2 regions of the Neisseria sp. 27098_8_158 genome follow, and region 2 is predicted to be linked to the other one. Evidence: predicted binding sites of a transcription regulator. Region 2 holds the regulator's gene; the other holds the start of a gene.
What was found. Region 2 encodes sigma-54, which starts transcription at its own class of promoters, with help from an activator protein. Its sites were predicted from a motif close to CTGGCACGCTTCATGCTT; they were not measured.
Positions count from the first base shown of each region.

Region 1: O3681_RS09415 (pilin) is a predicted target of sigma-54. The motif match lies at 11,636-11,653, and genes of this name have one in related genera.

Region 1 is NZ_JAPWAZ010000003.1:217,739-232,635, forward strand. It holds gene O3681_RS09355 (FAD:protein FMN transferase) at 1-298, opposite strand, end outside; gene nqrF (NADH:ubiquinone reductase (Na(+)-transporting) subunit F) at 431-1,648, opposite strand; gene nqrE (NADH:ubiquinone reductase (Na(+)-transporting) subunit E) at 1,662-2,255, opposite strand; gene O3681_RS09370 (NADH:ubiquinone reductase (Na(+)-transporting) subunit D) at 2,259-2,885, opposite strand; gene O3681_RS09375 (Na(+)-translocating NADH-quinone reductase subunit C) at 2,885-3,661, opposite strand; gene O3681_RS09380 (NADH:ubiquinone reductase (Na(+)-transporting) subunit B) at 3,654-4,886, opposite strand; gene O3681_RS09385 (Na(+)-translocating NADH-quinone reductase subunit A) at 4,889-6,232, opposite strand; gene O3681_RS09390 (sodium:proton antiporter) at 6,569-7,987, opposite strand; gene O3681_RS09395 (YbaN family protein) at 8,430-8,789, opposite strand; gene O3681_RS09400 (DUF1415 domain-containing protein) at 8,804-9,400, opposite strand; gene O3681_RS09405 (Lrp/AsnC family transcriptional regulator) at 9,518-10,000, opposite strand; gene O3681_RS09410 (pilin) at 10,393-10,851, opposite strand; gene O3681_RS09415 (pilin) at 10,971-11,471, opposite strand; gene glnD ([protein-PII] uridylyltransferase) at 12,264-14,822, opposite strand; gene O3681_RS09425 (helix-turn-helix domain-containing protein) at 14,842-14,897, opposite strand, start outside.
Region 2 is NZ_JAPWAZ010000002.1:412,907-427,803, forward strand. It holds gene pilC (PilC family type IV pilus tip adhesin) at 1-2,013, shown strand, start outside; gene O3681_RS07580 (LytTR family DNA-binding domain-containing protein) at 2,289-3,023, opposite strand; gene gluQRS (tRNA glutamyl-Q(34) synthetase GluQRS) at 3,262-4,149, opposite strand; gene tal (transaldolase) at 4,302-5,357, opposite strand; gene O3681_RS07595 (SIS domain-containing protein) at 5,492-6,466, shown strand; gene O3681_RS07600 (HAD family hydrolase) at 6,533-7,069, shown strand; gene lptC (LPS export ABC transporter periplasmic protein LptC) at 7,066-7,647, shown strand; gene lptA (lipopolysaccharide transport periplasmic protein LptA) at 7,628-8,158, shown strand; gene lptB (LPS export ABC transporter ATP-binding protein) at 8,229-8,963, shown strand; gene rpoN (RNA polymerase factor sigma-54) at 9,146-10,501, shown strand; gene hpf (ribosome hibernation-promoting factor, HPF/YfiA family) at 10,551-10,865, shown strand; gene O3681_RS07630 (AmpG family muropeptide MFS transporter) at 10,939-12,216, opposite strand; gene O3681_RS07635 (hypothetical protein) at 12,474-12,647, opposite strand; gene ftnA (non-heme ferritin) at 13,561-14,046, shown strand; gene ftnA (non-heme ferritin) at 14,063-14,560, shown strand; gene pgi (glucose-6-phosphate isomerase) at 14,732-14,897, opposite strand, start outside.

The sequences.
Region 1 (14,897 bases), on a different contig from region 2:
TGACGGTACGCAGCTGGTTGAATTGGCTGATTTCGGAATCGGTCTGGTAGGTAGACATTTGCCGGTTGACTTCTTTAAGCGCGTCATCAATGCGTTTTTGTATTTCGGCAGGGGAGGGGAGTTTGTCTTGGCCGTCTGAAAGGTATTTGACGGTATAGGTCGTGCCCATGGTCTCGCCTTGCAGGGTGATGGTTTGTTGTTGTTTTTCAGGTTGACAGGCAGAGAGTGTGAATGCGGAAAAGATGGCAACGGTGCAACCGATTATCGGACGGTAAAACGAATTGGAAAGAAACGGCATAAGGGATTTGCGGATTATTTTTTGAAGCCTTTATTGTATCGTAAAAGAAAGGTTCAGGCCGTCTGAAAGTATGATTTTCAGACGGCCTGGCAATAAAAAAGGAAGAAACCGAAGTTTCTTCCTTCTTGTCTGTTAGCCGCCGAAATCGTCCAAGAGGATGTTTTCGTCTTCCACGCCCAAGTCTTTGAGCATTTTGATCACGGACTGGTTCATGATTGGAGGGCCGCACATGTAGAATTCGCAGTCTTCCGGTGCTTCGTGGTTTTTCAGGTGGTTTTCGTAAACCACGTTGTGGATGAATCCTGTGTAACCGTCCCAGTTGTCTTCAGGCAATGGGTCGGACAGGGCAACGTGCCATGTGAAGTTCGGGAATTCTGCTGCGAGTTGGTCGAAGTCTTCGACATAGAACATCTCGCGTTTAGAACGGGCTCCATACCAGAAAGTAATTTTACGTTTGGAGTTCAAACGTTTCAGCTGGTCGAAAATGTGGGAGCGCATCGGCGCCATACCTGCACCGCCGCCGATGAATACCATTTCGGCATCGGTATCTTTGGCAAAGAACTCACCGAATGGACCGGAAATCGTTACTTTATCACCGGCTTTAAGCGACCAGATGTAAGAAGACATTTGTCCCGGAGGCGCATCAGGTACGCGAGGAGGCGGCGTAGCGATACGAACGTTCAGCATAATGATGCCTTTTTCTTCAGGGTATGAAGCCATAGAGTAGGCACGCAAAATCGGCTCGTCCACTTTGGAAACGTATTGCCACAGATTGTATTTGTCCCAGTCTTCGTGGTATTCCTTAGGAATGTCGAAGTCTTTGTAGGCAACAGTGTGAGGAGGGGCTTCAATTTGGATGTAGCCACCGGCGCGGAAAGGAACTTCTTCGCCTTCGGGAATGGCAAGCTTGAGTTCTTTAATGAACGTTGCTTTGTTGTCATTCGAGATAACGGTACATTCCCATTTTTTCACGCCGAACACTTCTTCCGGTACTTCGATGTCCATGTCGGTTTTGACGTTGACCTGACAAGACAGACGGCAGCCTTCGCGCGCTTCGCGTTTGCTGATGTGGGACAACTCGGTCGGCAGAATGTCGCCGCCGCCGCTTTTCACGACAACGCGGCACTGACCGCATGAGCCGCCGCCACCGCAGGCGGAAGGAACGAAGATGCCTTGGCTGGCAAGCGCACCCAGCAGTTTGCCGCCGGCAGGCATCGTCAGCTCTTTTTCATTATTGACTTTGATGGTGATGTCGCCTTCACTCACCAACTTGGATTTGGCAAACAGAATCATCAGTGCCAAAACCAAGACGATGAGGGTAAACATCACGATACCTAAAATAATCTCCATGCCGATTCCTTTCTTATAACTGGATGCCGGAGAACGACATAAACGCCATTGCCATCAGGCCGGCGGCGATAAAGGTAATGCCTAAGCCTTTGAGGCCTTTAGGGACATCCGAATATTTCATTTTTTCGGTAATGCCCGCCAAAGCGACAATAGCCAAAAGCCAGCCCAAACCTGCACCGAAACCGTATACAACGGACTCTCCGAAGTTGTATTCGCGTTGCGCCATAAACGATACGGCACCGAAAATCGCGCAGTTTACGGTAATCAGAGGCAGGTAGATACCCAATGCGTTGTAGAGGGCAGGGACGAATTTGTCCAAGAACATTTCCAAAATCTGCACCAAAGCGGCAATCACGCCGATGAAGGTGATGAATTTCAGGAAGGTCAAATCCACGCCTTCAACCAGCGCGCCGTCTTTCAACAGCGAATAAACGAGTTGGTTGGCAGGGACGGACAGGCCGAGTACGAAAGTTACGGCAACGCCCAAACCGAATGCAGTGGATACTTTTTTAGATACCGCCAAAAATGTACACATCCCCAAGAAGAAGGAAAGTGCCATGTTTTCCAGAAAGACGGATTTTACAAAGAGGCTTAAGTAATGTTCCATGTGTTATTTCTCCGCCTGTTCAGGTTTCCAAGTGCGCAGCCCCCATACCAAGAAGCCGATGATGAAGAACGCGCTAGGGGCGAGCAGGAACAAGCCGTTGGTTTGATACCAGCCGCCATCTTGTACGGTTTGGAAAATGGTGTAGCCAAAGAGCTTGCCTGAGCCGATCAGTTCGCGGATGGTTGCGATGATGATCAACATCATGCCGTAACCTGCGCCGTTGCCGATACCGTCAACCAAGCTCTCCAAAGGAGGCTCTTTCATGGCGAATGCTTCGGCACGACCCATCACGATACAGTTGGTAATAATCAGGCCGACGAAAACGGACAGCTGTTTGGACAGCTCATAAGCAAAGGCTTGGAGCAGTTGGTCAACCAGCGTTACCAAGGAAGCAACAATCGCCATTTGCACAATAATACGGATGCTGTTGGGGATGTAGTTGCGTACCAAAGAAATGAAGAAGCTGGAAAAACCGGTTACCAAAGCTACGGAAATACCCATTACGATGGCCGTCTGAAGTTTGGTGGTAACCGCCAAAGCCGAACAAATACCCAAAACCTGCAAGGCAATCGGGTTGTTGTCGATAAAGGGTGAAAACATCAAATGTTTCAAGCGTTTCATGTCAGCCATTATTGTGCTCCTGCTGATTTCAATTTGTTCAGGTAGGGGATATAGCCGTTTTCGCCGAACCAGTAGTCGAACGAACCTTGCACACCTTTAGACGTCAGCGACGCGCCGGAGAGGGCATCTACGCCGTGTTCTTTGTCTGAGCTTGCGCCTTTGCCGACATGCAGGGCGAGTTTGCCTTGTTCGTCAAACAGTTTTTTGCCGACGAATTTTTGTTGCCACAGAGGGTTGCCGATTTCGCCGCCCAAACCCGGGGTTTCACCTTGGTCGTAGTAGGTAATGCCGTTGATGGTGTTGCCGTCAGGTTGAATGGCGACAAAACCGTACATGACAGACCACAAACCGTTGCCGTGCATAGGCAGGATGATTTGGCTGACTTTGCCGTCTTCGCCTTTTACCAAGTAAACCTCAGTGTATTTGGCACGGCTTTTGATGCCTGCCAAATCGTCTTCAGGTTTGATTTGAATACTTTGGGCAGGGTCTTTGCTGGCAACGCGTGCGCTGAAGTCTTTAGGCGCATCGGCGACGTATTCGCCGGTAGCCAAGTCCACGACACGTTGCTCGATACGCTCGGCAAAGGTTTTGCTGATGTCGGTGTTTTTATCCATCAAACCGGCTACGCTCAAGATATAGCCTTGTTTGTCTTGGAGTTTTTGTTTCTCTTGGATTGGTTTCAAGCCAACGACCGCACCAGCAACGATGATGGAACAAATCAGGCTGACAACCAATACCACAATCAGCGTGCCGCTGAAGCTGTCTTTATCGAATTTCTTAGCCATTGCTGCGCGCCTTTCTGCGTTTGATGTTCGCTTGTGCGACGAAATAGTCGAAAATCGGGGCAAACAGGTTGGCAAACAGAATCGCCAACATCATGCCTTCGGGGTAAGCAGGGTTGACCACGCGGATCAATACGCACATTACACCGATAAGCGCGCCGTACCACCATTTGCCGACATTGGTAAAGGAAGCGGAAACAGGGTCGGTCGCCATAAACAGCATACCGATGGCGAAGCCGCCGACTACCAAGTGCCAGTACCAAGGCATGGAGAACATGGCGTTGGTGTCCGAACCGATGAAGTTAAACAGAGAAGACATGGCAATCATACCGATCATCACGCCGGCGATAATGCGCCAAGAGGCAATACGAGTGAACACGATAAACGCGCCGCCGATTAAGAGCGCCAAAGTGGATACTTCGCCGATTGAGCCGGGCACGTTACCGATAAACGCATCCATCCAAGAGATGTTTTGACCGGTTACAGCGTTTTTCAGGCCGTCTGCACCGTGTGCCGCCCATTGCGCCAAAGCAGTAGCACCGGAATAGCCGTCAACTGCAGTCCAAATGGTATCGCCGGTAATATTGGCAGGGTAGGCGAAGAACAGGAACGCACGACCTGCCAGCGCAGGGTTCATAAAGTTTTTACCCGTACCGCCGAACACCTCTTTCGCAACCACCACGCCGAAGGTAATACCCAAGGCGGCCTGCCACAGCGGCAGCGTAGGCGGAACGATTAAGGCAAACAGAATCGAAGTCACGAAGAAACCCTCGTTGATTTCGTGTTTGCGCACGGTGGCGAACAAGACTTCCCAGAAACCGCCCACAACAAATACAGTCGCGTAAATCGGCAGGAAGAAAATCGCGCCGAACAGCATTTTGCCCAACACGCCCGCTTCAGACGACATATTGATGCCCAAAGCGTTGGCAAGGGCGTAATGCCAGTCGTTGGCAATATTTTGTTGCAGCAAATCAGGCGTTAACGCACCGAATGCCTGTACGCCGACGTTGTACATACCGTAGAACATGGCAGGGAACAAAGCCAGCCACACCAAAATCATCATGCGCTTGGAGTCGAGTGCATCGCGGACGTGGGCCGCTTTGCGCGTTACCGCGCCGGATGTATAGAAAATCGTCGCCGCAGCTTCGTAGAGGGCATACCATTTTTCATGTTTGCCGCCCGGCAGGAAGTGCGGTTCGATTTTTTCAAGAAAATGTTTCAAGCCCATAATCAGCCTTCCTTCTCAATGGTTTCCAGCACCTTGCGCAACAGCGGGCCGTATTCGTATTTGCCCGGGCAGACGAAGCTGCACAAAGCGAGGTCTTCTTCGTCCAATTCCAAGCAACCCAGTGCCTGAGCGCTGTCGGTATCGCCGACGATTAAATCGCGCAAGAGCAGGGTAGGCAGGATATCCAAGGGCATCACGCGCTCGTAAGTGCCGATTGGTACCATCGCACGGTCGCCGCCGTTGACGGCTGTGTTGAACTTGAAGAGTTTGTTTTTCAGGAAATGGCCGAGAGTGGTGCGCGTGATGGAGTATTTGTCCGGTTGTGGCGCAACCCAGCCGAACAGCTCTTTGTTGCGGCCTTCTTCGATAACGGAAATCTGATTGTGGTAGCGGCCGAGGTAATCGTGCGCGCCTTGTGCAATCGCGCCGTTCAATACCGAGCCGGAAATCACGCGGTTGTCTGCATCAACCAATTCGCCCGCAGTAATTTGCGATACTTTCGCACCCAAAACGGTACGCAAGAGGCGTGGTTTGTTGACTTGAGAGCCGCCCAAGGCAACAACGCGCTCGGTGTTCAGACGGCCTGTTGCAAACAAACGGCCAATGGCAATTACATCTTGATAATTGATGGTCCAAACGGTTTTGTTCGCACCGACTGGCTCGATGAAATGAATGTGCGTGCCACTCAAACCGGCAGGATGCGGGCCGCCAAATTCATGTGTTTCGATGTTGGCAGCGTTTCCAGACGGCACCTCTGCGCCTGCTGCTCTACACACATGGATTTTACGCTCGGTCAGGCGGCTCAATACCAACAGGCCGCGTTTGAAGTCTTCGGCAGCTTCTTTGATGATGACCGTAGGATCGGCAGCCAGCGGATTGGTGTCCATCGCATTGACGAAAATGGCGAACGGCTCGGCATCGACGGCAGGGATTTTGCTGAACGGACGGGTGCGCAGCGCAGTCCACAAACCGGATTGAATCAGGTTGCGGCGCACTTCTTCGCTGCTCAATTTTTCCAGTGCTTCAGGTGCGTAGCGTTCGAACTCGATTTCGTCGTTGCCTTCAACGGCAATTACGACTGACTGAAGTACGCGCTTTTCGCCACGGTGAATAGCGGCGATTTTGCCTGAAGCCGGAGCAGTAAATACTACGCCCGGATTCTTTTTGTCTTCAAACAGCACTTGGCCTTTTTTGACGGCTTCGCCTTCCTTGATTTTCATCGAGGGACGCATGCCGACATATTCTTCGCCAAGCAACGCGACTTCGGTGATGGCCGGACCGTCATAAATGACTTGCTCCGGTCTGCCCGCGATAGGCAGGTCTAAGCCTTTTTTTATCTTAATCATAAGGATGCGTTACTTTTTGGTGGGTTGAGATTCGGATGTCGGATTGTTTTTTCAGACGGCATGTAATGCTTTGAAACAAAGGATGGGCCGTCTGAAAAAAGCAGAGGTTTGCTATAAAAACAACGAATAAACGCAAACAACAAAGCTTTAGATTTTATCAGGTATAGGCTGTTTTATGTCAGTTTTACGCTTATTTTTACGGGAAAAGTGGGAAAAAAGTAGGGATATGTAATGAAATGTTAAAGCGAAAAAATTTTAACTGATTGATATTTAAGAATTATGTTTGCTGGTTTGTTAGAAAATAAAAGGCCGTCTGAATTTCAGACGGCCTTAAGTTTAAAAGAGCTGCCAAACGAAGAAAATCATCGTATGCAGGGCAAACAGCGGTACCAATACAATTACCGACCATGCCATGTAGCCGAAGAAGGAAGGCATCGGTACGCCGCGTTGTTCGGCAATGGCTTTTACCATGAAGTTCGGCGCATTACCGATATAAGTGAGCGCGCCCATAAATACGGAACCCATGGATACTGCCAGCAATGAATGGAACAGGTGGCCTGTCATCAAGGCTTGGGCATCGCCACCGGCCATATTGAAGAAGACCAAATAAGTCGGCGCGTTATCCAAGAATGCCGACAAAATGCCGCTCATCCAGAAATACATCACATTAATCGGATTGCCTGCCGCGTCGTGAACCAAAGAGACAACGGAAGACAATGCGCCTGTTTCACCGGCTTTTAAAATCGCTAAAACAGGCGAAATGGTAATGAAAATACCCAAAAACAGTTTGCCCACTTCGGCAATCGGCTCGAAGTTGAACTCATTACCTGCGCGTACCTGTTTGGGCGTAATAATCCAAGATACGGCGGTCAAAGCCAGCAAAATGCCATCGCGCATCAGGTTTTGCAAGGCGTAATGGCTGCCCAAGATTTCAAAGCCCGGATGATTTGGTTTCCACAAACCGGACAGCAAAACCGCACCGACTACGCCGGCCAGTAACAGAAAATTCCATTTGCCGTAGATTTTGACTTTTTCTTCTTTATCGGAAGGAGCAGGAGCAAGGTGCTCGCTTTGTTCGCGGTTGAAGTGTCGGCTGTCGATGATGTAGAAAACAGCCAGCAAAACCACAGAACTGATCAATACAGGCATCAGCATGTGTTTGACCGTCCACATGAAATCTACGCCTTTCAGGAATCCTAAGAACAGTGGAGGATCGCCTAACGGAGTCAGACCGCCGCCGATATTTGCTACCAGGAAAATGAAGAAAATCACGATGTGAACGCGGTAGTGGCGTTTATGGTTGGCCTTCAAAAGCGGACGAATCATCAACATCGCCGCACCTGTCGTCCCCATGATGGAAGACAAAGCCGTGCCGACTGCCAACAGGGTTGTGTTCAATTTGGGCGAGCCGTGCAAATCGCCGCTGACAAAAATACCGCCTGAAATGGTATAGAGCGCCAAAAGCAGCAGGATAAAGGGGATATATTCTTCAACCAATGCATGGGCAACGGTATGCACGCCGGCTCCGAAACCAAAGGTTACGATAAACGGCGTTAAAAACAGCAGCGTCCAAAACGCCGTAATTTTGCCGAAGTGGTGGTGCCAAATACGGGAGAAAAACAAAGGTCCGAGTGCAATGGATAAGAGAATCAGTGCAAACGGCAGACCCCAAAGCAGGCTTGCGGATGAGCCGTCAAAATCGGATGCCGCAGCAGGAAAGGCGGCAAGAAGCAGTAAAAATGAGAGAGAGCGCATAGTATTTCCTTTTTATTCTGTTGCGCCGTGAGGAACTTCGTTGAGAAAGCACGGCGGTGAAATATTCAGGCCGTCTGAAAATATCCAGACGAACTGCGCGGTTGTGTCAGGGGAAAGTATAACGCAAAGCAAGTGTTAAGGGATGGTTTAGAATGTTGGAATCAAAAGAAATGTTGATACAAATAAAGAAATAAAAGCGATGGGCGTAGTTGGAAGTAGTAAAAAAATGTTTTTGAAACAGGAGTTTGAAATTTCGGAAATAATGCTATCGAAAAAATACTTTGAATTAATTTTAGCTAAAATTTACATTTAATTGAATAAATGGAGGCCGTCTGAAAAATGAGGGTCGAATAGGGTGTTTTGGTTCTTACTGATTGTTTTGATGGATAAATTAGGTATGAAAATAAAAAACAGGTAAGCGAAAATGCCCACCTGTTTTATTTTATGCTTCCGGCCGCAGCCACATCCACACTGCTACGCAGCTACAGAAGACTGATGATACGGCACCAATCCACCAGCGTTCTGGAAATTGCCAAAACATAAACAGGCAAGAAAGAGCCATCATGCCGATAGCGAAGAACTTTGCCTTGCGTGGCACGGCGCCGTTGTTTTCCCAATTTTGTATGATCGGGCCGAAATGGCGGTGATGATAGAGCCAATTGTGAAAGCGCGGCGAAGCTTTTGCCCAGCAGGCGGCGGTCAATAAAATGAAAGGCGTAGTCGGCAGTAATGGCAGGAAAATGCCGATAATGCCTAAGACGAGCGACAATGCGCCGCAAAAAATCAATAAATAGCGAACCATATTCCCATCACCAATTATTTGTTTTCAGACGGCTTGTGATGCGGAAATGGACAACGCGGAATGTCTAATTTATCCCAGCCCTCATGCCCCATTTTTTCCAACAGCGCGATATTGCGGTCGAAAATTGCCGAGGCATCGGGAAATGCTTCAGCCGCTTTGGCAATACTGTCTTCACGAATCAGATGCAAGGTCGGATAGGGCGAGCGGTTGGTGTAGTTGCTGATGTCGTCGGCTTCTGTGCCTTCAAATTGAAAATCAGGATGGAACGGCGCAATTTGGACAATGCCTTCCAATTCGTTTTCTACAACGGCATCGTCAGCAATCTCCAGCATTTGGTTGAAGGTTTCAAAATCAGGGAACAGTGTCGGATGAACCAGTAAAGTGGTTTCCAATTCCAAAGCGGGCGTCTTGCCCAAAAGTTGCAATTCACGATCCAAGTCTTCAAGAAAACCGTCCAAATGACGGGCTTCGCTGACAACGATGCGAACCAGGTTTTTAACGTGCGGCGCCTTGGCAAACGGGCAGAGATTCAGCCCGATAACGGCTTTTTCCAGCCATTGTTTGGTATGTTCTGAAACAGTATCGATATCGAGATGGGCGGTGTCTGTCATAGTAAAAGCTTATGTGAATTATTCTTAAAAAGTATACAAGTGTATGGGCGTGAAAGCAAACCATTGGAATTTAAAAGGCCGTCTGAACAACAGACGGCCTTTATCAGTTTCAAATCATCAATCCTGAACCAAATGAACCAAAGGCAGGGCGGTCGTGTTTTTAATTTCTTTCAACACAAAACTTGATTGTGCATCTTGCACGCCGTGGTGTGAAAGCAGCGTGTCCAAAACAAAATGGGAAAACGCGTTCATATCGGTAAAAAAGGCATGGAGCAGATAGTCGGTTTCACCCGTTAAAGCAAAGCAGCTCAATACTTCCGGCCAAGCGCGGACAGATTCGGAAAAATCCTCGCGCGCATCTTTTGCCTTGCTAATCGATACACGGATAAAAGCCTGCAAGCCCAAGCCCAAAGATACGGGAGAAAGCTGGGCGGCGTATTTTTGAATAATGCCGGCATCTTCAAGCTGTTTGAGACGGCGCAGGCAGGGGGAAGGGGAGAGCGCCACCTTTTCAGAAAGCTCAACATTGCTCAACCGCCCATTTTCCTGCAAAACCTGCAGAATCTTTAAATCCGTTTTATCTAAGTTTAGATGAGGCATGATGGTTCTCCCAATGTAGACAATGTATGTTTTAAAAATGAAAAATGCTTAAAAATAAAGACTTGTATGGTTAAATTATATATTGAGTTCAGATGGGCGACAAATTGTCTTATCAGGAGTGTTGCGAATTTGTTTTATGTAGTGGTGAAAAGACGAGGGCCGTCTGAACCAATCAGGTTAAAACTTTCTTGTCGGATGCGGATTAAATATAAAGAGGCCGTCTGAAAATGGATTTCAGACGGCATTTATTCTCGTAATGTGATGATTCAGGCTCTTAATGACCTTGTTTTGGAGAGTTTTGTTCTTTTGCTTTGATTCGTTTTCCGCGTTTGTATTTGGCTTTGTTTGGGGTGTTTTCTTCGCAATGTATTTTTATATTTTGGGAAATAAGCTTACAGGCTTTGTTTGCAGGATACAGGAAGGAAGTGTGTATCCATGGTGCCACCGCAAGACCAAACTGTTGTACCTTTAGTAGCCCCTGTTTTTGCAAAACTTGGTGTCAAGTGGATTTCGGTATTCTTCACAGGAACAGCGGCTTGATTACCGATGGCGGCAACAATAGTGCCATTATCTTCAATACGGACAATCTTTACATAGTTGCCGACTTTATTGTCGTCTGAAGCGAGTTGCTTGATATTGAGGTCAAGCGGCAAGCTGCCTTTATCCGCATAGGCTTCTTCAACATAGCTTTTCATACTGCCTGCCAACAAAATGCCTTCTGCTACTTGTGCTCGGGCAACATAGTTTTGGTATGCAGGAAGAGCCGCTATTGCCAAAATGCCGATAATGCCGATAACAATCATCAACTCAATCAGGCTAAAGCCGGTTTGGGCTTTGCGTAGTTTTTTCATTTTTGAGTATGTCGTTTTCTTATTTTTATTTTATAAAGCAAATCCCATAATTATTATGGGATTTGCTTCGAGTCGAATATCTTTTGTTAGATATTTAAATTAGATTAGCTAGCTTATTTTTACGCAGCTGGTTTTTTCTCATCTGGACGGCAAGAGGAAGGCAAGAATTTTGTAGCTACGCCATTTGTTGTGCCTGGAGCACAAGTCCAAGTGAAGGAGCCGTTAGCAGTTGCAGCTGCACCAGGAGTAGCACCGGCAGTAGTGGCATGAGGAGTAAGGGATACAGTTTTTTCTTTAATTTCGTTATTTACGTCACTAGCTTTCATTGTGGCAGTAATAACACCGTCACCACCAACATCTACTTGTGCAACATATTTACCCTGAATGCTTGTATTAGTTGCAATACCTGCTTCGGCATTACTAGTAGGCCATTTGCCTTTATCTGCATAGTATTCAACAACAGCGGACTTTTGACCTTCCATCAAAGAGATGGCTTCAGAAACTTGAGCACGTGCAGTGTAGTCTTGGTATGCAGGCAGGGCGATAACTGCCAAGATGCCGATAATCGCGATGACGATCATCAATTCGATCAGGGTGAAACCTTTTTGGATTGCTTTCATTGATTAAAACTCCAGTTTGAAAGTGTGAATAATTATGTTTAAGTAAAAAGTCCGTAATGTGCTTGGCACTTTGTATTATGAGTAAACCATAAAGTAAGAAGGAATATACAGCTTCCGTCGGGCTTGCTGCTTTGAGGCTTGGGCCTTACCGGACGTGTTGTTTCAAGCAGTCGGTGTGCCAAGTGTGGAAAATGGGTTGAAAATTTTATTCTTTTATTTTTTGTTTGTTGTTTTTATTGGGTTTATTTTTTAATTTTTAAGTTTTGTGAGGTTTTGTTTGAAAGTTTCAGGATTTTAGGGAATTTGGGTGGTTGACGTTTTTTGTCAGTTTTGTGTTTTTTGTGACAGGGAAGGGAGACAAGTTTGGGTGTGTGACGTTTTTTGTCAGAAATTAAGCTTGTTCAATAATATGTTAATTGATTTAGATAGACGGTATCTTTATGGATTAATCGGTAGGTTTAATATTTTGTGATTTTATTTTTTTGTTTTTTATGGGTTTTATTTTGTATGCGTATTTTGTTTGAATATGAATGGGGAAAAGATTTGGCAGGAAGGATTTTTAAAGAGGGTTTGGTGTAATAGGTGAATGAAAATTTGTTATCAGAATTGTATTCATTTGGGTTATGATTTTAGAATGTAGTTTTATGTCAGAAGGAAGTTTTGGTTTCGAATTTTAAGGCTTTGGATTTCTTGAGTGTTTTAGAAGGATATATTCAGGATGTTTATAATTTGGATGTGATTAGGGTGAGCAAAAAATGCTCACCCTATGTTTTTAAGATATTCAGACGGCCTTTATGGGGTCAAGACTTCGATCAATGCTTGTTTTAGGGTGTTTTGGGTTTGTGGGTCTTGCAGGGATGGGCTGTAGGTGATGAAGCTGTCCTCAATGCGCTGATCCAAGGTGGTGATTTTGGCGTAGCGCAGGCTGATGTTGTGTGCGAAGAAGGTCTCGGCGATGTCGGCGAGGAGGTGGGGGCGGTTGACGGCGGTGATGTCTATGGTGTGCCAGCCGGGATAATCTTCTTCGGGGGTGATGATTACGGTAGGAGGGATGGGGATATGGCGGATGCGGCGGCTGATGTGTGGGCGGCCGCTTTGTTTTTGGACGGTGGTATTGCCGTGGATGAAGCTGTTGAGCTCGGCTTCGAGTGCGCTTTGGCGGTCGGGATATTCTTCGGGCGGGAGATTGTCGGGAAGTTGCAAGATAAAGGTGTCGAGGATGTAGTCGTGCTCGGTAATGAAGGCGCGGGCGGCTTGGATGTCGAAACGGTGGCTGCTGAAGATGCGGCAGAGGCGTGCGAAGAGGCGGTCGCCATTGGGCATGAACACCATGACTTGAAGGCTGTTGCTTTGGGGAAGGATGCGGCTGCGGACGGCCGGACTTTGGGTATCGTAGGCGAGATTTGCGGTGTGCCAGAGGATTTCCCGTGTCTGATGGCGGACGTAGTATGCGCTGCCGAGAATGCGGCGGAGCTTTTGTTGGTTTTTGAGGGGAACGGCCGCGCGCGTGAGCTGATCGGTCGAGGCTTGTTCGCGTCGGTTGGGGAGGCGTTCGGGATCGTGGTGTTTGCTGTTTAAAACGGCGGCGGTGCTGTGGTAGAGGGTTTGGAGCAGACTGGCGCGCCATGTGTTCCAAAGTTTGGGGTTGGTGCCGCGGATGTCGGCAATGGTAAGCAGGTAGAGTGCGTCTAGGTATTCGCGTGTGGGAATACGGCGGCAAAAGGCTTGGAGGACATGGGGATCTTGGATGTCTTCTTTTTGGGCAACGGTGGACATGAGCAGGTGGTTTTCAACCAGCCATGCGAGGAGGTGGCTTTCTTCTTCGGTGTAGTAGTGGTTGGCGGCGAATTGTTGTGCGTCTTTGATGCCTTCTTTGGCGTGATCGCCGCCACGGCCTTTGGCGATGTCGTGCAGCAGGGCGGCGGTGTAGAGGACATGTGGTCGTGGGTAGGCCTGCATGATGGCGCTGGCTTCGGGCATTTCGTGGCTGTGGGTTTCGATGGCGAGACGGCGCATATTGCGGACGACGGTCAGAATATGGTCGTCTACGGGGTAAATATGGAAGAGGTCGTGTTGGAGCAGGCCGGTGATTTTTTCCCATGCGGGGAGATAGCGGCCAAGTACGCCGTAGAGGTTGAGAAAACGGAGGGTTTGGGTGAGGCCGGTACCGTGTTTGAAGAATTGGATGAAGCGGCGGCGGTTTTCTGGATTTTGGGTGAAACGGGTATTGATTTTTCGTGTGGCCGCCCACCATGCACGCAGGGTTTGCGGCTCGATGGTGGTGATGTTTTGCTCCTGCATGGTTTGGATGATGGTGAAGATGTGTTCGGGATTTTGCTCGAACAGGGCAAGGTCGTTGGCGGCGATTTGGTGGCCGATGCGTTTGTAGCGGCTGTCGATGGGGTGGATATGTCGGGGACGGCTGGAGGTTTGATGGTTTTTGAGAACCGGAATGAGGATGCCGTTGAGTTGTTTGATGGCTTTGGTAGCGCGGTAGAAGGTGTGCATCAGGGCTTCGCTTCGGCCGCGGATGTCGGGTTGGGTATAGCCTAAGCTTTCGGCAACTTGGGACTGGTAGTCGAAAAGCAGCCTGTCTTCGGGGCGGTCGGCGGTAAGGTGGAGATGAATGCGGATGTTGGCAAGACGGCGGTAGCCATGGGCCAGCATGCCGGCTTCGGTGCGTGTGAGGACGCCGGCGGTAACGAGGGCGGTGGGGTTGCTGTCTATGCCTTGTGCTTTGGCTGTCCAGATAAGTGTGTGGATGTCGCGCAGGCCGCCGGGGCAGGTTTTGATGTTGGGTTCGAGTTGTGCGCCTGTGCCTTGGGATTTGGTATGGCGTTGCTCCATTTCGAGGAGTTTGGCTTCGATAAAGGCGGCTGTGTCGCGGCGTGTGTTGAGTTTGTTTAGAAGTTGGGCGGTAAGGTCGGCATTGCCTTGTAGGTGGCGTGCTTCAAGAAAGGCGGTTTCGCCGGTAATGTCGTTTTGGGTACTTTGGAGGATTTCTTCTATGCTGCCGCTTTTGATGGCCGGATTGAGGCGTGCGTCCCAAAGGGTTTGGATAAATTGGGCGGTTTGTTGTTGTAGGCCGTCTGAAAAAGGAGTGGAGGAAATAATCGCTAAATCCCAGTCGGAATGGGGATAGAGTTCGCAACGCCCAAAGCCGCCGATGGCAATGAGGCTGATGTCGTTGCTGTCGGGGAAATGGATTTGCCAGAGGGTTTGCAGCAGGGTTTCGGCAGCGGTGATATGGTCGCGGAAGTAAGCGGTAGGGCGGTTGTTTTGGCGGTAGGCAGTTTCTGCTGCGGCTTTTTGCTGCTGATAGGTTTTGATGGCTTGTTGGGCGGCGGTCATAATGGTGTCTGGCTGTGAATTAGGCTTGGGTATCGGCAGGCTCAGTCATTTGGCGGAGCATTTCTTGCGGCGGAA
Region 2 (14,897 bases):
CGGTTTTATAAATTAAACCGCGATGGTACGCCTATCAATACGACAAAGTTTGACCAGCCATCATTTAATAACCGCCTCACTTTGGTTAATGATGGCAGGAAGACCTATTTCATTGATGGAGTTGCAGACAATGGGGCTTCAAATGCTGATTTTGGCATTTCAGACGGCAGTGCGAAAGATAAGTTGGAATGGAAAAATGCATTGCTGAAATGGACTGGTCGAGTAGGTAGTGATGAAATCATCAAAGCGGATGCGGAGACAAAAGGTTATAGCCAGTCTTATCGAATTCGTCCGACAGATTCTGCTGATTCAAGTAAAGATGAACGTAATTTAGGCGATATTTTAGATGGTTCGGTTGCAGCTATTGGCGATAAGCGCGACAACCATCAAGAGTTTTTGGTCGCTGCTGCCAATGACGGCATGGTACATATTTTCCGTAATGGTACGCCTAGCAATCCTTATGACTTGAAACTCAGCTATATTCCGGCAGGCATGGAGCGTGAGGACGATCAAGGTCAAGCGACAACTTTGGGCAAGGTTCTGAAAGATATTGCACGCGATGGTTACGGCTCCAGCACGCCGCACCGCTATATGGTCAATGGTGGCTTTGTTCTCCGCCAAACACCTGATAAGCAAACCTTTATGTTTGGTGCGATGGGCCAAGGTGGACGCGGTGCGTATGCGTTGAATATTGGTGCAGTAGCTAACAGCGATCGTAGTGGTTGGAATACGACTGTGCCTTTGTTTGAAACAAAAAAAGGCTCTGACAATAAGCTGGGTTATACCATTGGTTCGACGCAAATCGGCCGTGTCTCCATTAAACGTAATGCTACTCCGGTTAATCTGGAATCTGACGTGCGTTATGCAGGCTTCTTGGCCAGCGGCTACCGTACTGAAGATGTGAACAGTGCCGATAATGAAACGGCTTTGTATGTCTATGATATGACGGGTAAAGAGGCTGGGACGAAAGGTACGGGAAGCAATGTTTCCGACGCCGGTAAGCTCTTGGCTAAAATTCCTGCGCCGAATGGCAAAGGTGGACTTTCTACCCCCACTTTGGTGGATACCGATTTTGACGGTATTGTCGATATTGCCTATGCAGGCGACCGTTACGGCAATATGTTCCGCTTCGACTTGAGAGGTAAAACCGAGTCTGAATGGTCGGCGCAAATGATTTTCCAAGGCTCGGGTAATCAACCGATTACGTCTGCGCCTGCGGTATCACGTCGCAGTAAAGATAAGTATGTCGTTATTTTTGGTACGGGTAGCGAGATTTATCAGAATGAATTGAATAATACCAACGGTCAAATCAATGCCGTTTACGGTATTTACGACGATGTGTCTACTGATGAATCCAAAAAAGCAGTTTTGGCAAACAGCAGTGAGTTGGAACAGCAAACCAGAGAAAATGACGGCGAACATATTTATGTTAGCGACAATAAGGTTGGCGAAGGCAAAAAAGGCTGGAGTCTGACTTTGGGTCCGAATGAACGTGTGACTGTTAAACCGACGATGATTTTGCGTACAGCCGTTGTAACCATCCGCAAGTATGAAACCAAAACAATTCATACTGATTCTTCCAGTACCGATGTTTGTTTGCCGGACAGTACGTCCACACAAACGACAGCGAAAACGATTATTCTGGGTGTAAATGCCGAAAATGGTGGCCGTTTGGGCTTGCGTGATGCTCGTATCTCCAGCAAGGATCGTACGTTTATCAAACGTGAAAATAATGGCCAGATTTATTACGCCAACGGTATGACTTTTGATGGCGTTATCAACTTTACTTATATGAATTCCAGCAAAGCCGACGATTCTCCGGTAACTGCCGATGGCGATAGCGGCGGCACGGGTACGGATAAGGAGTTGAACGCTACGCCGAGCGTGCCAAACAATAAATGTTTTGCAACCAAAGGCGATCGCAGTCTATTGTCTAACCAACTGGTCAGCCTGGAAGTACAAGGCCGTACATGCGGACTCAAACGCATCAGCTGGCGTGAATTGTTCTTTTAATTTGTAAGGCTTGAATATCGAGGCCGTCTGAATTTTTCAGACGGCCTTTTCTGTTGAATGGTAGTAATTGAGAGATGCTGGATTAAAAAATGGAAAACCTTGTTTGTGGATATAACAAGGTTTGATCAAATTGAGAGCTTGGATAAAGCTAAACGACAGACTTGGACTATTCTTTTTTTTAAATTTCTACTATTGAGCTGAGAAGTTAAAAGGCCGTCTGAAAATATCTTTTCAGACGGCCTTTGATTTAAAAAGAGCCAATCAAGGAGTGCATTTTAGATGCTGTTTTTAATGATTTTCCGCAGGGTGGACAGTTGTCGGCGGCTGACGGGCAACGGGGTTGGAATATCGAGAATTTTAGCGCCCCATGTGGATGCGGATTCGTCGTTTTCATCATCATCCAGTCGAATCAGGCTGTCGAGGGTGTGGCGGAAGACGAGGGCATTGCGGTGGATGCGGATGACTTTGTCGCCTAGCAATTCTTCCCAGTAAACCAAGGTCTTCGGTAATTCGTAGCTGTGGCCGTCGCCGGTAAACAGATAGACGGTTTTGTGTTCCGCCATCAGGTAACGCGCCTGTTGCCATGGGATTTCAACCATGCGTTCGCGGTTGTACACTTTGAAGTGGGTGAAACTGTCTGCTTTTTCGCGGTTTTTCTCGATGATGCGGTCAAGCGCGGTTTGCAGGCGGGTCATTTTGATTGGTTTGAGCAGATAGTCTGCGGCAGCCAGCTCAAACGCGCGCAGGGCGTGTTCTTCGTAGGCTGTGGTGAATACAATTTCCGGCTGGCGCTTGGCGGTACGCTTAATGCGTTCGACAAATTCGAGACCGTCGATTTCCGGCATGCCGATGTCGGCAAAGACGATGTCGACTTCGTGGACGCTCAGCCACTCCAATGCTGGCATGGCATGGTGAAAGACGTTGAGCAGTACGACATTGCACTCTTCCAATAATACACGTAAGCGTTCTGCTGCTAATACTTCGTCTTCTACAATAATGGCACTTGGCATAGCGGTATTCTTTTTGTTGTATCGTGGGAGATCTGCCGCGCTTTGTCATCCTCAATAACGCGTCAGCCGTATGTTGTTACAACCTTGAAATTATCAGTTTGTGACAATTTTAGGAAATTTTTGAAATATACATGATTTTTCGCTTCTTGGGCATGGTTTGGGATGAATCGGAAGATTACTTACATAATTTTATGAAATATTGTAATACCTAGAGTAATTTTGTTGTAATCGTGCTAATTCAGTCTGTGATAATGGACGATTTTGGGATTTTGTCCATTTGCCAGTGTGCCACCGCCCAATCGAGCAATTCTTGAGGATGGTTCACGGTAGGTGCATCGGGTAGGTTGAGGTAGGTTAGGACTTGGCGGAGAAGCTGTTCTTTTTGATTCAAATCCAAAGCCGGGGCAAGGGTTTGTTTCGACCATTTTTGCCCTTGGTTGTTGGTCAACAGGGGAAGGTGGGCGTAGGCCGGTGTGGGAACGCCGAGGCATTGTTGCAGATAGATTTGGCGCGGTGTGGAGACGAGCAAGTCCTGACCGCGGACAATATGCGTTATGCCCTGATCGGCATCGTCGGCAACCACGGCAAGCTGATATGCCCAATAGCCGTCGGCACGAAGCAGGACGAAATCGCCGATGTCGTGTGCCAGATTTTGTACGTAATGTCCGACAATGCCGTCTGAAAAACCGATCACGCGATCGGGCACTTGAATACGCCATGCCGGCGTTTTGTTTTGCGTGTCGGGCCTTTGCTGAGGATTGCGGCAACGGCCGTTATACACAAATCCGTCTGCGCCATGTGTTGCCGCCGCCTGCCAGTCTTTGCGGCTGCAATAGCAGGGATACACCAGCCCGGCCGCTTTGAGGCGGTCGAGGGTGTCTTGATATAGGTCGTAACGGCGGCTTTGATAGGCGACTTCGCCGTCCCACTCAAAACCGAAAGCTTCAAGCGTGCGCAAAATGTCGGCAGCGGCGCCGGGCATTTCGCGCGGGGGGTCAAGGTCTTCAATGCGGACCAGCCATTTGCCCTGATGAGCGCGCGCATCGGCATAGGAGGCGACGGCGGTCAGTAGGGAGCCGATATGAAGCAGGCCGGTAGGGCTGGGGGCGAAACGTCCTATATACATGGCAGGGTGGTTTTGTAGGGCAGGGGAAGTATGCCTGCACGGTATTCAAATCGTGATAGAAAAGGGCGTGCCGTACACGCCCGAATTTGGGTTTCAGACGGCCTGAGACGTTTCAAAATGATTTAAGTTTCTCGGCCGTCCGTTCAATCCGCTTAAGCCAAGGGAGCAAGCAGTTTGGCAAAAGCGTCTTCAAATTGTTTCAAACCGTCTTCCTGCAAACGCGTTGCCAAAGTTTCGACATCAATGCCGAGTTTCGCGGTTTCGGCAAGCTGCGCTTGGGCTTCGTCCACACCTTCGGTCAAAGTGGCTTTGGCGGTGCCGTGGTCGATAAAGGCCTTGAGTGTGGCATCGGGAACGGTGTTGACGGTATGGGCGCCAATCAGGCTGTCAACGTACAAAGTGTCAGGATAGGCAGGGTTTTTCACGCCGGTAGATGCCCACAGAAGTTGTACGCGGTTGGCACCTTGTTCGGCAAGTGCGGCAAATTCGCTGCTGCCGAAGTATTGCGCCCAATCTTGATAGGCGGCTTTGGCCAGCGCAATGGCGACTTTGCCTTTGAGGTGGTCGGGCAGGGTGGCGTCCAATGCGGCATCGACACGGGAAATAAAGAAGCTGGCGACAACTTGGATATGGGAAACGTCGTGTCCTGCTTCCAAACGTTTGGCAATGCCGCGCGTGTAGGCCGCATAGGCTTTGAGGGTTTGGGCGCGGGAGAAGAGCAGGGTCAGGTTGACGCTGATGCCGTCTGAAACGAGGGTTTCGAGTGCTTCGATGCCTTCGTCGGTTGCCGGTACTTTAATCATGGCATTTTTACGGCCGATGGCGGCATGCAGGCGGCGCGCTTCTTCAACCGTGCCTTGCGCGTCTTTGGATAATTCGGGCGAAACTTCAAGGCTGACGAAGCCGGTTTTGCCGCCGGTGGATTCATGTTCGGCAAGGCACACGTCGCAAGCGGCTTGTACATCGGCAACCGCCATGGTTTCGTAGCGTTGTTTCGGGGTCAGGTCTTGCTGTTTGAGCGCGGCTACTTCATCGGCGTACAGGGCGTCTCCGGCAAAGGCTTTTTGGAAAATGGCAGGATTGGAAGTTACGCCGCACACGCCTTGTTTGAGCATTTCGGCCAATTCGCCGCTTTGTACCAGCGAACGGGAGAGATTGTCCAACCAGATTTGTTGTCCTAATGCTTTAACGTCCGATAAAATAGTCATCTCTGATTCCTTTTACATAATAGGTTTGTTTGTGAAGTGGCGGTAATGCTACGCCGATTCGATGAATTTGAACAGTTTACAGCCGATTAATTTGGGCAAAACAAACCTAAATTCAAGCACGAAAGGTGGCTTTGATGGCGGAAAACACACTTTATCTCGACTGGGCGCGCGATGTATTGGATACGGAAGCCGAAGGTTTGCGTGAAATTGCAGCGGCTTTGAACCATGATTTTGTCCGTGCGGCGGAAGCGTTGTTGCACTGCAAGGGCAGGGTCGTCATTACCGGCATGGGCAAGTCCGGACACATCGGCCGCAAAATGGCGGCGACCATGGCTTCCACCGGCACGCCTGCGTTTTTCGTCCACCCTGCCGAAGCGGCACACGGCGATTTGGGCATGATTGTGGACCACGATGTCGTGATTGCCATTTCCAATTCCGGCGAAAGCGATGAAATTGCGGCGATTATTCCGGCGTTGAAGCGCAAAAACATCACGCTCATCTGCATCACTGCCCATCCGACTTCCACCATGGCGCGTCATGCCGATATCCATATTACCGCGGCGGTTTCCAAAGAAGCCTGCCCGCTCGGCCTTGCACCGACTTCCAGTACGACCGCCGTGATGGCCTTGGGCGATGCGCTGGCGGTTGTATTGTTGCGCGCACGCGCGTTCACGCCCGACGATTTTGCTTTAAGCCATCCGGCCGGCAGCTTGGGCAAACGCCTGCTGTTGCGCGTGGCGGATATTATGCACAAAGACGAAGCCCTGCCAGCCGTTTTGTTGGGCACGCCGTTGAAAGAGGCCATTGTCCGCATGAGTGAAAAAGGCTTGGGCATGTTGGCGGTAACCGATGCCGAAGGCCGTCTGAAAGGCGTATTTACCGATGGCGACTTGCGCCGTCTGTTTCAAGAACGCGACAGCTTTGCCGGTTTGAAAGTGGACGACATCATGCACGCTTCGCCGAAAACCATCTCCGCCGACCGCCTGGCCACCGAAGCCTTGAAAGCCATGCAGAGCGGCCATGTGAATGGTTTGCTGGTGGTCGAAGAAAACGGCGTGCTGATTGGCGCGTTGAACATGCACGATTTATTGATGGCACGAATTGTCTGAATCGACGGCAAAAACGTTTTCAGACGGCCTTATGCTAGAATAGGCCGTCTGAAATAAGGAAACCTTATGCAAAACCTCTCTTCCGACCTGCAACAACGCGCTTTGGGTATCAAGCTGCTGATACTGGATGTGGACGGCGTTTTGACCGACGGCCGCATTTTTATCCGCGACAACGGCGAAGAAATCAAATCGTTCCACACTTTGGACGGACACGGTTTGAAAATGCTTCAGGCCAGCGGCGTGCAAACGGCGATTATTACCGGCCGCGATGCGCCTTCCGTCGGTATCCGCGTGAAGCAGCTCGGTATCAACTATTACTTCAAAGGCATTCACGACAAACGTTCCGCCTACGCCCAATTACGCGAACAGGCCGGTGTGGAGGAGCATGAGTGCGCCTTTGTCGGCGACGATGTTGTCGATTTGCCCGTGATGGTGCGTTGCGGATTGGCGGTCGCCGTCCCTGAGGCACATTGGTTTACTTTGCAATACGCCCATTATGTAACCCGACGTTCCGGCGGCGCAGGCGCGGTGCGTGAAGTGTGCGATTTGATTATGCAGGCGCAAGGTACGCTTGAACCTGCTTTGAAAGAGTATGTACGATGAAAATCAGATGGCGTTACGGAATCGCCTTTCCGCTGGTGTTGGCCGTTTCACTCGGCGCACTGGCGGCGTGGCTCGGCCGCATCAGCGAAGTGCAGGTTGAAGAAGTCGTCCTCAATCCGAATGAGCCGCAATATTCGATGAAAGGCATCAACGGCAAACGTTTTGACCAAGAAGGCCGTCTGAAAGAAAACCTGAGCGCGGTCGATGCCGTCCAATATCCGAATAGCGCAGACGTGCATTTGGACAAACCACATCTTTCGTTTTACCGCGACGGCAGCCTGCTGTATGAAGTCGGCAGTGACAAGGCCGTGTACAATATTCAAAACAAAAAAGTCGTTTTTGAACAGAATGTTGTCTTAAATAAAGCGGCAGATGCCAAGCGTTTGGCCGGCATCGTCAAAACCGAACGCTTGAATGTCGATACCGAGGCGCAATACGCCCATACCGACAGTCCCGTTACTTTCCAATACGGACAGTCCGGCGGTCAGGCAAACGGCATGACTTATGACCACAAAACCGGTTTGCTGAATTTCCCTTCCAAAGTGAAAGCCACAATTTATGATACAAAAAATTTGTAAAACCTTAGCCCTTGTTGCCGTTTTTGCCGCCAGCCCGGCCTTTGCACTGCAAAGCGACAGCAAGCAGCCGATTCAAATCGAAGCCGACCAAGGCTCGCTTGACCAAAACAACCAAAGCACCACCTTTTCCGGTAACGTCATCATCAAACAAGGCACGCTCAATATCCGTGCCGGCAGCGTAACCGTTTCACGCAACGACAAAAGCGAGCAGTTGATGAAAGCCACCGGTTCGCCCGTCAAATTCAGCCAAGAGTTGGACAGCGGCAAAGGCGTGGTCAACGGCCAAGCCAATACTGTGACGTATTCTTCCGCAGCCAGTCTGGTTACCCTGACCGGCAATGCCAAAGTACAGCGCGGCGGCGATGTGGCCGAAGGTGCGGTCATTACCTACAACACCAAAACCGAGGTTTACACCATTAACGGCAGCGCCAAATCCGGGGTGAAATCCGCCGCGAAATCCGGCCGCGTCAGCGTGGTCATCCAGCCGTCCAGCACGCAGAAAAATAAATAAGAAAACACACAAAAAGGCTGTCTGAAAAAGGTTCAGACGGCCTGAGGTCAATATCGAAAGTCAACAGAATATGAGCGCAAACAACAGCCGTCTTGTGGTTCAAAACCTGCAAAAAAGTTTCAAAAAACGCCAAGTCGTCAAAAGCTTCTCCCTTGAAATCGAAAGCGGCGAAGTCATCGGCCTGCTCGGCCCCAACGGCGCGGGTAAGACCACCAGCTTTTACATGATTGTCGGCCTGATTGCTGCCGATGCAGGCAGCGTGATGCTGGACGGCCAAGAGTTGCGCCACCTGCCGATTCACGAACGCGCCCGTCTCGGCGTCGGCTATCTGCCGCAGGAGGCCTCGATTTTCCGCAAAATGACCGTGGAACAAAATATCCGCGCCATTTTGGAAATCAGCATGAAGGACAAAAGCCGCATCGATGCCGAACTTGAAAAATTGTTGGCCGATTTGAACATCGAACGCCTGCGCAACAACCCTGCGCCGTCTTTGTCCGGTGGCGAACGCCGCCGTGTCGAAATCGCACGCGTGCTGGCCATGCAGCCGCGTTTCATTTTGTTGGACGAACCTTTTGCCGGCGTTGACCCGATTGCCGTGATCGATATTCAGAAAATCATCGAGTTCCTCAAATCACGCGGTATCGGCGTATTGATTACCGACCACAACGTGCGCGAAACCCTCAGCATCTGCGACCGTGCCTACATCATCAGTGACGGTACGGTATTGGCTTCAGGCAAGCCGGATGATTTGGTCAACAATGAACAAGTCCGTTCGGTTTATTTGGGCGAAAATTTCAAATATTGAATGCATATTTGACGGTAATCGTAAAACCGGTTTCACACGAGGCTCTCATTTCAATTGAGGGTATCTGTAAATATTGAAATAATTACTAAGAATATAAATATAATACCTATAACCTAGTTTTTCAGACGGCCTGTCGTATAAAGGCCGTCTGAAAAACTATCCATACACTTCGAAAAAACGCTATGTCTTCACTCGTCCTTAAACTCAAACAGACCCAGCAGCTCAACCAGCGGCTGCAGCAGTCTTTGCGCATCTTGCAGATGTCGGGTCTTGAGCTTGAGCGCGAAGTGGAAGACTGGTTGTCAGACAATCCTCTGCTTGAGCGTCCGGAAACCGATGAGTTTGCCGATAGCGGGCTCAACCGTGCGGTAACCATGCCGCGCGCAGGTCAGCAGTTAAGCGGCGACGATGCCGAAGATATTTGGAGTAACATCGCCGAAGAAGAGGATTTCAAACACTATCTGCATGCCCAAGTGTGCGAGCATCCGCTCTCGCAAGTGGAAGCGGCCTATGTTCACGTCTTGATTGATTTTTTGGATGAACAAGGCTACCTCACTGACAGTCTCGAAGAAATCATCGACCACACGCCGTTAGAATGGATGCTGGACGAAGAGGCCCTGCAAAACGCGCTGGATGTATTGCAAACCTTTGAGCCGCCCGGCGTGGCGGCGGCGGATTTGACCGAGTCGCTTATGTTGCAGTTAATGCGTTTGCCGGCTTCTCCTGCCCGACAAATGGCCGCGCATTTGGTGCAAAGTTCGCTTCAAGACTTAGGCAAAAACCGCAAACAAAACGTTCTGCGTTTCCGCAAACTTTATCCCGATACCGACAGCAAAACCATAGAAGCCGCGCTCGATATGATTGCCGGGCTCAATCCCTATCCAGCCTACGGCTTCGCCTCTGCCACGCCTACGCCTTATATTCAGCCTGACGTTTGGGTCAAAGAGGGCAAGGACGGCTGGGAAGTCATCAGCAACGAAGCGGCTTGGCCGAAGCTGCAGCTCAATCAGGAATATTGCGACCTGATGAAATCAGAGGAAGAGGGCGCACCGGAGTGGAAGGAAAAAATCAACGAAGCCAAGCAGCGCATTGATTCTTTGGAGCTGCGTAAAAGCACTGTCCTCCGCCTTGCCGAGTATATCGTCAAAAATCAGGAAAATTTTTTCATCTTCGGAGAAATCGGCCTGTCTCCCATGCTGATGAAAGATGCCGCCGCCGAATTGGGTTTGGCGGAAAGTACCATCTCGCGTGCCGCCAATCAGAAATATTTGTCTTGCCCGCGCGGCCTGTTTGCGTTACGCTATTTCTTCACACAGGCAGTCAATGCCGATGATGATGGCGAAGGGTTCAGCCAAGGTGCAATCAAAGCTGTCTTGAGCCAGCTGATTGAAAGCGAAGACAGCAGCAAACCCTATTCGGACGAGACCCTCGTCAAATTATTAAAACAACGCGGCATTGAAATCGCCAGACGTACAGTTGCAAAATATAGAGAATCATTAGACATCCCACCGGCACACAAACGAAAATTTACCGAGTAGATATATTCCGATCCGTTTTGACGGACTAATCAACCGAAGGAGCTGTATCATGAATCTGAAAATCACCGGTCTGAATTTTGATGTTACCGAAGCCATCAAAAACTACGTTTCCGACAAGTTGGCACGAATCAATCGCCATGCCGACAACATCATTTCTGTGACCATTACGCTCTCGGTGGAAAAAGTCAATCAAAAAGCCGAAGCTGATGCGCATCTGGCAGGCAAAGATTTGCACGTTGAAGCGATTGAACAGGATATGTACGCCGCGATTGATGTTTTGATGGACAAGCTCGACCGCGCTGTTTTGAAACATAAAGAAAAAAGCGGCGATGTCCGCAGTACTGTCAAACCTGAAGCAGAATAAAATTTTTGTATGATAAAGGCCGTCTGAACATTCAGACGGCCTTTTGTTTTACTAGAAGTTTTAGACTGGCAATCTAGTTACTCACTTTTTCGCCATTCCACGGTGCCACTTTAAACAGCAGCAACATACCCGGTATGCCCAAAGCGAAACACAGCCAGTAGAAATTAAAGTAACCCATCGCTTCAATCAGATAGCCTGTAGAGGCGTTGATAAATGTACGCGGTACAGCGGAAAGGCTGGTAAAGAGGGCTAATTGTGTGGCCGTAAATGCAGGATTGGTTTCACGAGCCATATAGGCAACAAACGCCGCTGTACCCAGACCTACGCCCGCTGCTTCTGCACCAATCACTGCCGCAAGCATCATTTGTTCTGTCAGTGTGATGGTTTCAAACTTGCCAAAATTTGCCAACCAGGCAAAGCCTAGAATAGTAACCCATTGCGCCACGCCGAAAACCCATAATGCCCTGTTGATCCCGAGTTTCAACATCCAAATACCACCGGCAATGCCGGCAATCACAGCAGGCCACAGGCCGGCATTTTTGGCAATGAGGCCGATGTCGGTTTTGCTGAAGCCCATGTCCAGATAAAACGGTGTAGCCAAAGAAGTGGCCATGCTGTCGCCCAGTTTGTAGAGAAAGATAAACAGCAATACCAATATGGCCTGTTTGATGCCTTTGCGGGAGAAGAACTCACTGAAAGGGTCAGAGACTGTTTGGGCAAATGTACGAGGCACAGTTGGCGGAATGTCAGGCTCTTTAGCTAAAAACAGGGTCATCAGCAGACCGGGCAGCATAAATAGTGCAGTAATGATGAATACGTTGTGCCAAGGCATTAAATCAGCCAGAATCAAGCTGAGTGAGCCAGGTACCAAAGCAGCAATACGGTAGGCATTGACGTGGATGGAGTTGCCCAAGCCTAATTCTTCATCTGACAAAATTTCGCGGCGAAATGCATCCAATACAATATCTTGGCTGGCAGAGAAAAAGGCAACCACCAACGATAAGCCCATAATTACATATAAATGCTGAGCAGGATTTAGGAAGGCGTAAATGAGCAAGGTCAGCAGCAAACCAATTTGCGTAACCAGCATCCAACCGCGCCGCCGTCCTAAAAAAGGTAATCTGACCAAATCAATGACGGGAGACCAGATAAATTTCCAAGTGAAAGGCAGCCCGATAAGTGCCATCAGGCCGATGGTTTTCAAATCGACATGTTCGCTGCGCAACCATGCAGGAATAAGGTTGATCAGAAAATAAAGCGGCAGCCCCGAAGTGAAGCCTGTAAAGATACAAATCAGCATACTGCGCGAGAAAATCTTGCGCCAAGTGCTGGTTTGGGGTGCGGTGGTCATAGTGGAATCAATAAAAAAGGAAAGGGATATTGTAGCAAAGATGGGGGATATGGCGAATTAACTTCTGCTATCTTTATTGAATAAAGGCCGTCTGAAACTTTGACAAATTAAGTTTCAGACGGCCTTTTGTTGGAACAACTGGTTTGGCGGGCAACGGAGACTTCAGGACGGAAGAAGGGTTGCTTGGGTGTATTCATAAAATTGAAGTTAAGAAAGTTTCAGACGACCCCTAGAGATCGTTTGAACGATGAGAAATATCAGTGGTAATTTGTGCCGTCAGTGTAGCCGTTTCCTGATTTGTCCACAGCAAAAGCAGAAATCGGACCGACCGTTACTGTCCCTTTAGGCTGAGTTTCTTGGTAATACTCATATGCTGCAACACCCATACCAGTTGCAGCACCAACAGCAGCACCAATTGTGCCACCGACCATAATAGCTGGTCCGGCAGGAATACTGCCAAAAGCTATACCGACACCCAGACCAATACCTGCACCAATTGATCCTCCTATTTATGCACCATTTGCTCCTCCTTGAAGGATTCTCTCTCCTAAGCCTCCTCCATAAATTAGTTCCAGATCCTCAATGGATAGTTCAATCATGTTATTTTTCCTTTTCAAAAAAATTAGATGTAGAATATTGAGTCAATACACCCAATATGGAAAAAATAATAAAAGCATGAATATAAATCATAAAATCAACATTATCTCCTTGGTAGCTTTCATAAATAAAAACGATTGGTATTGATATACAAATTAAAATGTACAGGTACTTTGAAATTACCAGTAACTTATACACAAATTTTGATTTCATAGCCTAGTCTTTCATTTGAATAAAATCTACCCTAATCAACTTTCCAACCAACTTCCTAACTTCTTCATGCTTTCCCTGATTGAAGTTAACCAGTAGATTTTTCAACAATATGTATATTATGTTAAATAATAAATGGTAATTGTCACATTCAAATATTAAGGATAACCTACTTTGAAACTATATCGCTTTGATGCGTAATTCTATAAAAAACATTGAATTTTCATGTTTTCTATTTATCCAGTATTTTGGAGTTGATAAGTGAGAGCAAAAAACTTTGGAAATCTACGATTCTCCTTCCAACACCTCATCATTTCTCTAGAGAATTTAGGCAAAGGCGATATTGATAACTCATTTCATTAAATGGAACCAAATGAGAATAATTTATTTATAAAATCCTTTTAAATTAATGGGTTACAATAAAAATTGATAAAATAAGATTGACTATTCTCAATAAAATGAGTAAAATTCATCCGCAAATACAAATTTTGTATTGTGATACATCTATCATAACCGCATTAAGAAAAGGAGTTAGTTATGCTAAGTAAGTCAATTACAGCAAAATTAAACGAACAAATTAATCTCGAGTTGTATTCATCAAATGTCTATTTGCAAATGAGTGCATGGTGCCATAAACATGGTTATGAAGGCGCTGCAGCATTTTTACTTCGTCATGCCGATGAAGAATTGGAACATATGCAAAAGTTGTTTACTTATGTGAGCGAAACCAGTGGAATGCCTTTGTTAGGTAAAATTGACGCCCCTAAACACGATTACGCTTCATTAAAAGAAGTTTTTGAAACAACACTTGAACACGAAAAACTAGTGACATCTAAAATTAATGAGTTAGTTGAGAGTACTTTTGCAGAAAAGGATTACTCTACTTTTAACTTCTTACAATGGTATGTAGCTGAACAGCATGAAGAAGAAAAATTATTTAACAGTATTGTTGATAAATTCAAACTTCTTGGTGAAAGTGGTACAGCGCTCTACTACATTGATCGTGAATTAAAAACTTTATAAGAATAGGAGAAATAAAATGTTATCAAATAGCGTGATTAAACTATTAAATGATCAAATGAATTTAGAGTTTTATTCTTCTAACTTATATTTACAAATGAGCGCCTGGTGCGAACAACAAGGTTTCGAAGGAGCTGCAAAATTTTTATCAGAGCATGCGGCTGAGGAAATGCAGCATATGCGTAAACTCTTCACTTATTTAAATGAGACCGGCGCATTGGCTATCATCACACAAATTGATGAACCACCTCATCAATTTTCATCATTGAAACAAGTACTTGAATTAACTTATGAACATGAAAAGTTAATTACCTCTAAAATCAATGAATTAGTTGGTAGAACTTTTGAAGAGAAAGACTACTCTGCCTTTAACTTCTTACAATGGTATGTGGCTGAACAACATGAAGAAGAAAAATTATTCAGTGGAATTTTGGATAAATTAAATCTTCTTGGTGAAGATGGTAAAGGTTTGTTCTTAGTTGATAAAGATTTAGGCGCATTAACAACAAACAACTAATCAAGTCTGATGAAAAAGGCTAAGTCATTATCGATTTAGCCTTTTTTTATATCAAAATCTAGCTACTTTTGTCTAAAAGTGCGGTGCTTTAACGGTTCATTCTTACCGCCGATTAGGTTTTGAAATGCCCGTAAGACAGGCAGATATGCTTGTCTTACGGGCATTTTATTTTCAGACGGCCTTCGATCTTGCGTTGCAGTTGCGGTAGAAGGCGATCAGACCGTTGGTGGAGCTGTCGTGTGCAGGCGTGCCGCGTTCGAGTTCGGGTTCGATGGTTTTGGCCAGCTCTTTACCGTATTCCACGCCCCATTGGTCGAAGGGGTTGATACGCCAAATC